DNA from 2 places in the Tardiphaga sp. 20_F10_N6_6 genome. Region 2 is predicted to be linked to the other one. Evidence: riboswitches for the same ligand, from Rfam matches in the RefSeq annotation. Region 2 holds a riboswitch; the other holds the start of a gene.
The links. Region 2 has a riboswitch for cobalamin ahead of AB7813_RS11640 (TonB-dependent receptor plug domain-containing protein). Riboswitches for the same ligand answer to the same signal wherever they lie in the genome.
Positions count from the first base shown of each region.

Region 1: another riboswitch for cobalamin. It lies ahead of AB7813_RS21195 (TonB-dependent receptor); the one in region 2 lies ahead of AB7813_RS11640 (TonB-dependent receptor plug domain-containing protein).

Region 1 is NZ_CP197239.1:4,397,002-4,402,534, reverse strand. Features, by position in the region: gene typA (translational GTPase TypA) at 1-1,296, opposite strand, end outside; gene AB7813_RS21200 (alkaline phosphatase D family protein) at 1,529-3,082, opposite strand; cobalamin riboswitch at 3,228-3,417, shown strand; gene AB7813_RS21195 (TonB-dependent receptor) at 3,524-5,533, shown strand, end outside.
Region 2 is NZ_CP197239.1:2,385,513-2,391,045, forward strand. Features, by position in the region: gene AB7813_RS11630 (O-acetylhomoserine aminocarboxypropyltransferase) at 1-1,114, shown strand, start outside; gene AB7813_RS11635 (alpha/beta fold hydrolase) at 1,118-1,906, shown strand; cobalamin riboswitch at 1,953-2,156, shown strand; gene AB7813_RS11640 (TonB-dependent receptor plug domain-containing protein) at 2,189-4,129, shown strand; gene AB7813_RS11645 (FecCD family ABC transporter permease) at 4,123-5,148, shown strand; gene AB7813_RS11650 (ABC transporter ATP-binding protein) at 5,145-5,533, shown strand, end outside.

The DNA of each region.
Region 1 (5,533 bases), 2.0 Mb from region 2:
CGACGGACGCATCTCGATCATCTCGGCCTTGCGTTCGCTCATCTTCTGAACGACCACGCCGGAGAATTCCTCATCCACGTCGATGACGACTTCCTCGACCGGCTCCAGCGTGTTGCCGTTCTCGTCCTTGGTGAGAACCACGCGCGGACGCGACACCGACAGTTCGAAGCCTTCGCGGCGCATGTTCTCGATCAGGATCGCGAGCTGCAATTCGCCGCGGCCCGACACTTCCATCGCGTCACGGTCGGCGGATTCGACGACCTTGAGCGCGACATTGCCTTCGGCTTCGCGCAACAGGCGATCGCGGATCAGGCGGCTGGTGACCTTGTCGCCTTCGGTGCCGGCGAGCGGCGAGTTGTTGACGATGAAGGACATCGACACGGTCGGCGGATCGATCGGCTGCGCCTGGATCGGAATTTCAACCGACGGATCGCAGAAGGTATCGGCAACAGTGCCCTTCGGCAGGCCGGCGATGGCAACGATGTCGCCAGCTTCGGCGAGTTCCACCGGCTGGCGCTCAAGGCCGCGGAAGGCCAGGATCTTGGTGATACGGCCGGTTTCGACGACCTTGCCGTCACGCGACAGCACCTTGACGGCCTGGTTCGGCTTCACCGAACCAGCCGAGATGCGACCGGTGATGATGCGACCGAGATAGGGGTTGGCTTCCAGGATGGTTCCGAGCATGCGGAACGCACCTTCTTCAACCACCGGCGGCGCGACATGCTTGATGACGAGATCGAACAGCGGCTTCATGCCGACATCATGCGACGCGTCCGGGCTGTCGGCCATCCAGCCGTTGCGGCCCGATCCGTACAGAATCGGGAAATCGAGCTGGTCGTCGGTGGCGTCGAGCGCTGCGAACAGGTCGAACACTTCGTTGACGACTTCGGTGATGCGGGCGTCCTGACGGTCGACCTTGTTGATCGCGACGATCGGCTTGAGGCCGAGCTTCAGCGCCTTGCCGACCACGAACTTGGTCTGCGGCATCGGGCCTTCAGCAGCGTCGACGAGCACGATCACGCCATCGACCATCGACAGGATGCGTTCGACTTCGCCGCCGAAGTCAGCGTGGCCCGGGGTGTCGACGATGTTGATTTGGACTTCATCCCACAGCACCGAGGTGCACTTGGCGAGAATGGTGATGCCGCGCTCTTTTTCGATGTCGTTCGAATCCATCGCGCGTTCCTGGACGCGCTGATTGTCGCGATACGTGCCCGACTGCTGCAGCAGCTTGTCCACGAGAGTGGTTTTGCCGTGGTCAACGTGGGCGATGATAGCAATGTTGCGAAGGTTCATAGGTCTTCTTCTGGTTACGGTCTGGGTGCCCTTGAGCGGGTTCAACAAGACATGCTCGACAACAAAAGGCTTATGCCTTGCGCTCGAGCGCGTTCGATAACTGCCTCGTCTGAAAACGCGCTGGGGCAATCCCTCCAAAAGCAAACCCGGCCAGAAGGGGCCGGGTACTCGGACGCGTTGCGGCGCAATATAGGGGGAAATCGCCGAAAAACAATGCGAATCTGCCAAATGGTTAGCCCAATTTCGGGTCCAGAACCGTGGCCCAAAGGGCCATATCGGCCCGATCCCGGAGCGTAACGGTCATTTGGCCGCTTTGGCCGTCGATTTTGACGTGACCGAAGAACTGCATGCCGGCCGACGGGGGCAAATTCTGCTTATCGGGCCCCGGCGCCTTCACGAAACGGACCTCGGGACCGAAGGTATTGTCGAGCGCCGCCGGGCCGAAGGTTCCGGCGTGGAACGGCCCGGAAACGAACTCCCAGAACGGCTCGAAATCCTGGAACTGGGCCTTCTCCGGATTGTAGTAATGCGCCGCCGTGTAATGCACGTCGGCGGTCAGCCAGACCGTGTTGCGGATACCGGCCGATTTGATGAAGCGCAGAATATCGGCAATTTCCAGCTCGCGGCCCCGCACTGGCCCGTCGCCCTGCGCAATGGCCTCAGACCCGGTTTTGTCGGCAGCGTTGTCATAGACGACGAGGCCGATCGGCATGTCGGAGGCGATGACCTTCCAGGTCGCCTTCGACGCCATCAGGGCGCGCTTCAGCCAGGCCATCTGCTCCGGGCCGATGAAATACGCATCCGGACCATAGCTCTCCTGCAGATTCGGGCCGTTGGGCCCGCGATAGCTGCGCTCGTCCAGCATGAAGACATCGAGATGCGGGCCGTAATTGAGCGTGCGATAGACCCGGCCGTGTTCGGTCAGATTGACCGAGATCGGATACATCTCGTGAAAGGCACGCGCGCCGCGCGCAGCCAGTAGCGTGATGTCGCGCTCCTTGTAAGACGACGGCAACTGCTTCGAGAGCGACCAGTTGTTGGTGACCTCGTGATCGTCCCACTGGCCGAAGATCGGCACCTGCGCATTGAATGCGCGGACATTGTCGTCGAGTAGATTGTATTTGTGCGCGGCGCGGAATTCATCGAGCGTTTCGGCGACCTTCGCCTTCTCCGGCACCGTGATGGTGTTCTTCCAGATCGCGCCGTCAGGCAGTTTCGTTTCAGGCAGGATCGGACCATCGGCGTAGATCGTATCGCCGGAATGGATCAGGAAATCCGGGTTGTGCTTTCGCATGGTGGCGAAGGTGACCATGCCGCCATCGTCAGCATTGATACCCCAGCCCTGGCCGGCGACATCGCCGCCCCAGACAAAGGACACATCGCGGCGATCCGCCGGCGCGGTGCGGAAGCGGCCGATCACGGGCTCGCCGACGATGTCGGTATGCGAGAGATCGCGGAATTTGACGCGGTAGAAGATGTCCTGCCCGGCCGGCAGATTATCGAGCAGCAGCTTCGCCGTGAAATCGCTCTCGGGCAGCGCTGCAATCGGCGGCAAGGCGCGCGCATTGCTGAAGGATTCGGTGGTGGCGACTTCCACCATCATCTGCGCCGGACGATCGGCGCGCGACCAGATCATGCCACTGCTCGTCCCGACATCGCCGGACTGCACGCCATGCGACACCACCGGACGATCCGCCGCACGGCTGAGGTAAGGCATCGCCAGGAAGCTTGCGCCTGCTGCGGCTGAGTGCGCGAGGAAGCGACGACGGGAAATATGTAGCGCCATGGCGAACTCCTGATCCTGGCTCTGGCACCAGTGGCTCTAGGCAGATCGCTTGACGCTGCGATGACAGGTGATGCGCAATATCAACACCCGCCAAAGCAAGCTGCGAATGATTGGCAGCTTGATTGACACATTTGGAAATTTCACCTTAACGTGAACGCGACGGTTCCCTTCGGGGATCAAAAGGGAATGCGGTGAGGGGGATCCCCCGATTCCGCGGCTGCCCCCGCAACTGTAAGCGGCGAGCCTGCGCCAAGAGCCACTGGGTGTTCACCTGGGAAGGCGGCGACAGGCAGTGACCCGCGAGCCAGGAGACCTGCCGCCAGTCGTGGTCACACGCGAGCACATTGGGCGGGGTGTCCTGGTGGAAGTCACACTGCCTGTTTGAAAGCGGCGGGGCGACTTGGTTTGCGGTGACGTGCCACGTAACCGCGAGTCCTGTTCATGACCTCCGTTTCTCCCGTCGCATTGAAGCGACATGCTCCCTTTCTTTATTCTGTTGCCCTCTCCTGCTTGTTGTGTCCGAGCGAAAGCTGGTCGCAAACCTCACAGTCGAGCCAGACGCTCGATCCTGTTGTCGTTCAGCCGTCAGCGACGCCTCAGCGCGCACGCCGCGCCACGAACGGCAATGCATCGCGCGCTGCGCGCTCGCGGCAGCAGCGCAATGTCGCTGCCAATACCGGCGCGCCGGTTGCCACGCCGACAGGCGCTGTCTTCGCAGCGCCGACGCTCAACCTCACAGGCACTACATCCACCGGCAGCCGCCTCGGCCTCACGCGCCTGCAGACGCCGGCCAGCGTCGAAGTGATCTCGGCAGAAACCATGGCCGAACGCGGCCAGCAGAACGTCGTCGATGCCGTCACGCAGAATGCCACCGGCTTTACGGCCATTGGCGAACCCGGCAATGGTGGCATTGCTTTCAGCACCCGCGGCTTCGCCGGCAGCGGCTCAGTCACCTCGCTCTATGACGGCACACGCCTCTATGTCGGCTCCGGCACGGTGAACTTCCCCTTCGACACCTGGACCGCCGAGAAGATCGAAGTGCTGCGCGGCCCCGCCTCCGTCATGTATGGCGAAGGCGCCATCGGCGGCGCTATCAACGTGATTTCGAAACTGCCGCTCTGGGTGCCACGCAACCAGGCCGAAATCTCTCTGGACAGCAACATGACGCGCCGCATCGCTCTCGATAGCGGCGGCCCGGTCAGCAAGGACGTCGCCTATCGTATCGCCGTCACCGGCAACGCGTCCGATGGTTGGGTCGATCGCGACAACACCTCGAACATCGCGCTGCACGCCGCCGTGCAGATCAAGCAGACCGAGGACATCACCTGGACGCTCTCCACCGACTATGGCGACCGCCATCCATCAAAATATTTCGGCACGCCGCTGATTAACGGCCAGCTCAATGAGGCGATCCGCTTCAAGAACTACAATGTCAGCGACAGCAACATCCGCTATCAGGACAGTTGGAGCCAGGTGAAGACCGAGTGGCAGGTGGCCGACGGCATCACCCTGCGCAACACGCTCTATTACATGTATGCGAAGCGCCACTGGAAGGAGGTCGAGATCTACGGCTTCAATTCCGGCACCGGCCTGATCGATCGCGGCGATTATCTCGAGATCTTCCACCAGCAGCAGCAGATCGGCGACCGCATGGACGCCACCTTCGAGGGCCATCTGTTCGGCATGGTCAACACCTTCGTGGCGGGCTTCGACGTTAACCGCATCGACTTCAAGCACACCAACAATTCGCCGTTTAGCGGGTCCTCATCGGTCAATCCGTATAATTTCGATCCCGGCCTGTTCAGCAGCCCGGACCCGACGATTCCCGGCTTCAAGAGCGTCGCCAATCAGTACGCATTCTTCGCCGAGAACCGACTGGCCGTCACCGAACAATTGTCGCTGATCGCCGGCGTCCGCCAGGACCAACCGACCGTCGAACGAACCGACTATCGCACCCCCGCCAACAGCTACACCCGGGACTATTCGGCGACCTCGTGGCGCGCCGGCGTCGTCTATACGCCGATTCAGAACCTTGCTTTCTATGGCCAGTATTCGACGGCGGTCGATACCATCGGCGGCTTGATCTCGGCGAGTAACGCCAATGCGAAGTTTGACCTCGCGACCGGCAAACAGGCCGAGATCGGCGTCAAGCAGTCGTTCTGGGGCGGCCGCGGCGAGTGGACGCTCGCTGCCTATGAGATCGTGAAGAACAATCTGCTGGCCGTCGTTCCCGGTAGCGGCGGAGCGGTTCAGCAGGTCGGCCAGCAGTCATCGCGCGGTGTCGAGGCCTCGATCGGTCTCGTGCTCGAATACGGCTGGCGCATCGATGCCAACACCGCGCTCCTGCGCGCAAAGTATGACGACTTCCTGCAGGCCAGCGGCGTGAATTTTGCCGGCAACGTCCCGATCAATGTCCCGCAGAACGTCTCCAATATCTGGGCAACATGGGGC
Region 2 (5,533 bases):
TTCAAATCCGACGACGGCGGTGCTGGAAGAGCGACTCGCCGCACTTGAGAACGGCGTCGGCGCGGTGTGCACCGCATCGGGCATGGCGGCGCTGCATCTCGCCATAGCCACACTGCTCAATGCCGGCGATCACATCGTGGCGTCGTCCTCGCTCTATGGCGGCACCATCAACTTGCTGGCCCACACGCTGCCGCGCTTCGGCATCACCACGAGTTTCGTCAAGCCGCGCGATCTCGACGCCTTCAAGGCGGCAATCAAGCCGAACACGAGACTGATCATCGGCGAAACCATCGGCAATCCCGGCCTCGAAGTGCTCGACATTCCCGCTGTCGCCGACATCGCCCATGCCGCGAAGATTCCGCTGCTGATCGACAATACTTTCGCGACGCCATTCCTGTCGCGGCCGATCGAACTCGGCGCCGATATCGTGATGAACTCCGCCACCAAATGGATCGGCGGCCACGGCATCGCTATCGGCGGCGTCATCGTCGATGGCGGCCGCTTCGACTGGCACGCATCCGGCAAATTCCCGCAGCTGACCGAACCCTATGCCGGCTATCACGGCATCGTCTTCGACGAACAGTTCGGCGCTGCCGCCTTCATCATGCGCGCCCGCACCGAGGGCCTGCGCGATTTCGGCGCGTGTCTCTCGCCGACCAATGCATTCCAGCTGCTGCAAGGCGTCGAAACGCTGGGCATTCGCATGGAGCGCCATGTGGCCAACACGCATGCGGTGCTGGCAGCGCTCGCGGCCAACAAGGCGGTCGACTGGGTGCTGCATCCGTCGCTGGAGAACCATCCGGATTACGAACTCGCGAAACGCCTGCTGCCGCGCGGCGCCGGCTCCATCGTCTCGTTTGGTATCAAGGGCGGCCGCAATGCCGGCCGCAAATTCATCGAGGCCCTGAAACTCACCAGCCATCTCGCCAATGTCGGCGACGCCAAGACGCTGGTCATTCATCCTGGCAGCACCACGCATCAGCAGATGGACGCCGAGCAGCTCAAGGCCGCCGGCATCGGCGAGGAGCTGATCCGCCTCTCCATCGGCATCGAAGCCGCCGATGATATCATCGATGACCTCGCGCAGGCGCTGCGCATCTCGCAGAAGGGCTGAGCGATGCAACTCACCGTCAACGGTCACGAGACCTATATCGCGAATGGCGGCCGCACCTTCGATCCATCGCTCCCGGTCGTCGTGATGATCCACGGCGCCGGCTTCGATCACTCGACCTGGGCGCTGCATACGCGCTGGTTCGCGCATCATGGCTTCGCCGTGCTGGCGCCGGATCTGCCCGGCCATGGTCGCTCAAAGGGTGAAGCGCTCACGACCATCGCCGATCTCGCAGACTGGACGGCAGCATTGATCGAGGCTGCAGGCGCAAAGACTGCGCGGCTGATCGGCCATTCCATGGGCTCGCTGATTGCGCTGGAGACCGCAGCGCGGCATCCCGGTAAAGTCACGCGCCTCGACCTGATGGGCACGGCAGGGACGATGACCGTCGGCCCGGATCTGTTGAAGGATGCCGAAGCCAATCAGCATTCCGCTATCGATATGGTGTCGATCTGGGGGCTCGGCTTTCGCGCCGAACTCGGCGGCAGCCTCGCGCCGGGGTTGTGGATGCATAGCGGTGCGCAGCGCGTGCTCGAGGCCACAAAGCCGGGCGTGCTGTTCACCGATCTCAACGCCTGCAATACATACCAGAATGCGCTGACCGCTGCGGGCCAGCTTGAAATCCCGGTCACGCTCATCCTCGGCGAACGGGACATGATGACTCCTGCCAAGGCCGGCAAGACCCTGGCCGCCGCATTGAAAAACGCCCGCACGGTGATTCTGCCCGGCACTGGCCACATGATGATGGTCGAGCGCCCCGACGACGTGCTCGCCGCGCTACAGCACGAGCAATAGAGTCCACAACGCGGTGATGGCTGTTGCACCGCGCGGCGCGCTGTGCTTCCTGTCTGTCGTTATCGGTGCCTCCGCGAGGAGGTGAAACGGGAATGCGGTGCGGGGAAATATCCCCTATGCCGCGGCTGCCCCCGCAACTGTAAGCGGCCATTCCGGGTCCACAAAGCCACTGAATTTGCATCGCAGATTCGGGAAGGCGGACCGGGAGACCACCGCGAGCCAGGAGACCGGCCGGTAACGAGTTTCACACTCGTTCGACGGTGGGTCGACGGAAGGGGTTAAATGACTATCCGGAATTTGGCCGCAGGCACTGCGGCCGTTGTTGTTCTGTCCTGCTCTCACAGTGCTGCGCAGTCCAGTGCCGAGCAGCTCTCCGAAATCGTAGTGACGGCGGACAGAGCACCCGAACAGCTCAATCGCACTGGCAGTTCGATTAGCGTGGTGTCAGGCGAAACCATTGCGACCAGCAATCCCGGCTCGCTGGTCGATGCGCTGCGCACCGTGCCTGGCCTCGATATCAGCGAAAATGGCGGCCCCGGCGGCACCGCGAATGTGCGCCTGCGCGGCGGCAATACCGGCCAGACCCTGGTGATGATCGACGGCATCCGCGTCAACGATCCCACGGCTGCATCGGGCGACTTCGAATTCGCCATGTTCACGCCCTCCGCCATCGAGGTCCTGAAGGGGCCACAGAGCGCGCTCTATGGCTCAGACGCCATGAGCGGCGTGGTCAACATCATCACCAAGAAGGGCTCCGGTCCTGCGCAGGTCAATGTCCGCACGGAAGCCGGCAGCTATGGCACCGTCATGACGCAGGGATCGCTGACCGGATCCAACGGTCCGTGGTCCTATGCCTTCACCGGCGGCGGTCAGCACAGCAACGGTTTCTCGCGTTACGGTTATCGTATCCCTGCCCTCGAAGCACGTTTTCCGAATCTCGAAAACGACAGCTTCGATCGCGTCGGCGGCTCGGCGCGCATCGGCTACGATGCAGGCGAAGGCATCCGGCTTGAGTCAGGCATCGTCCATTCGTTCACGCGCTCGGCCTATGATGCAGCAACGGGAACGCTTCCGGATACGCCGTCAGCGGCGACGCGTCTGCTGCAAACCGTCTATGGACGCGTCGGCATCGATTCATTCGGTGGCATTCTGACTCACAATGTCACCGTGTCGAATACGCACACCGAGCGGATGTTTGACGACGTCAGCTATCGCACCAACAGGTTGCCGGCAAACACCACCGAGAAAATCTCCGATTATGTCGGCAACAGTCTCGGCGCCGAATATCAGGCGACCCTGAAGCTCGGCGCATTCGGCTCCCTCGTCTATGGTGCCAAGACACAGACCGAGACCGCGCAGACCTACAGCACGAATATCTCGCCTGTTGCCGGCCCATTGACGCCGCTGCTAGCCAAACAGCAGGACACCAACTCGATCTTCGCTTTGTGGTCTGTGCCGATCGGTGAACGGCTCAACGTCACGCTCGGCGGCCGGGTCGATGACGTCGTCGACGTTGCCCGCTTCGAGACCTGGCGCGCTACGGCTGCCTACAACATTACAGAAACCGGCACCAAATTCCGCGCCAGCGCTGGCACCGGCGCAAAAGCGCCGACGCTGTTTCAGCTTTACGACACGACCTACGGCAGCAGAAACCTGACGCCGGAAACCAATTTCGGCTATGACGCGGGTATCGACCAGAGCCTCTTCAACGGCCGCGTCGTGCTGTCGGTCACAGGCTTTTCCACCGATTACAGCAATCTGATCAACTTTGTCTCCGATGCGTCCCGCCCGCTCGGCTATTACGTCAACGTCGCCCGCGCCGAGACCAGCGGTCTCGAAGTCGGCGGCAATGTCGATGTCATTCCGGGCTGGGTGAAATTCAACGTAGCCTACACTTACCTTCACGCACAGGATCTCGGCACCGACACCGTGCTGGCACGTCGTCCCAAGAACTTCGCCCGCTTCGCACTCACGATCACGCCCACCGACAAGTGGATGATCGAGCCGCGTGTCACCACGGTGTCGAAGCGCTTCAGCAGTGCCAATCAGGTCGGTCAGGTGGATGCCTATACCCGCGTCGACCTCTATACCGAGTACAAGATCGATGCGAACTGGAAGGTCTTCGCCCGCGGCGAGAACATCCTGAATGAGCATTATCAGGAAGTGCTGAACTTCGGCACCACGGGGCCTGCGGCTTACGCAGGCTTCAACGCCACATGGTGAGCATAGCGCCAGCAGCACGGCGCCGGACGATCGCGACCATCGCGCTCGTCGGCCTCGTCACGCTGCTGGCACTGGGCTCGCTCGGCACGGGACCTGTCAAACTCTCGCCGCTGACGGTGCTCGATGCACTGTTCGGCGGCGGCAGCGACGTGCATCAGATCATCGTGCGTGAAATCCGCCTGCCCCGCGCGATTCTCGCACTTGCCATCGGCGCGATCCTCGGCCTGTCCGGTGCCGCGCTGCAGGGCTTGCTGCGCAATCCCCTCGCCTCGCCGTCGCTGTTCGGCGCGCCGCAATCCGCGGCCTTCGGTGCGGTGCTGATGATCTCGCTCGGTTTGGCCGATGTCCGCTCATGGGCGCTGCCTGTTGCCGGCATCACGATGGCGTTCCTGTCGGTGTTCGTGCTGCTCGGCATCGCCGGCCGCAATGCGGGTCTGCTGTTGCTGATCCTCGCGGGGCTTGCGATCTCAAGTCTAGCAGGTGCTGCGACGGCGCTGGTGATGAACCTGTCGCCCAATCCCTTCGCCGCACTTGAGATCGCCTTCTGGTTGCTCGGCTCGCTGGAAGACCGTAGCTTCCGTCACGTCACCCTGGCGCTTCCGTTCATTGTCGCTGGCGCAATTATCCTGATGAGTCAGCGCTCGGCCTTTCGTGCATTGAGCCTCGGCGAAGAAACCGCACAGAGCCTCGGTGTCCATGTGAGCCGCCTGCGCCTGCTGGTGATCCTCGGCGTCGCGCTCGGCGTTGGCGGCGCTGTCGCGGTCACCGGCACGATCGGCTTCATCGGCCTTATCGCGCCACATCTGATGCGCCCGATCATCGGCCATGATCCCGCGCGACTACTAATTCCGAGCGCGCTGACCGGCTCGGCGCTGTTGCTCGCCGCCGATATCGCCGTGCGCATCATTCCATCGACCACAGACATCAAGGTCGGCGTCCTGACATCGATCATCGGTGTGCCATTCTTCCTCTATCTCATCATGCGCGAGCGGCGCGCTCTGGGCGGAGGCGTCGCATGACCGATCAGGCGCTGCTGACCGCGAGCAATCTGAGCGTCACGCTCTCCGGGCGCGAGGTGCTGCACGATGTCTCGCTCTCGCTACACCGACAGCACCTCGTCGCCCTGGTCGGCCCGAACGGCGCCGGGAAGACGACGCTGCTGCGCGCACTGGCAGGATTGCAATCGTCCACCGGCGCTATCCATGTCGCGGGCCATACACTGGCGTCCTTGTCGCTACGCGAGCGCGCAAAGCGCTTTGGCTATCTGCCGCAAGGTCATGTCGTGCATTGGCCGCTCGACGTAAAGGACGTCGTCGCTCTTGGCCGCTATCCACATGGCGCGACCGATCCGGCGCGGCTGACATCATCGGACAAGGCTGCGGTCGAGCGCGCAATGCTGGCAAC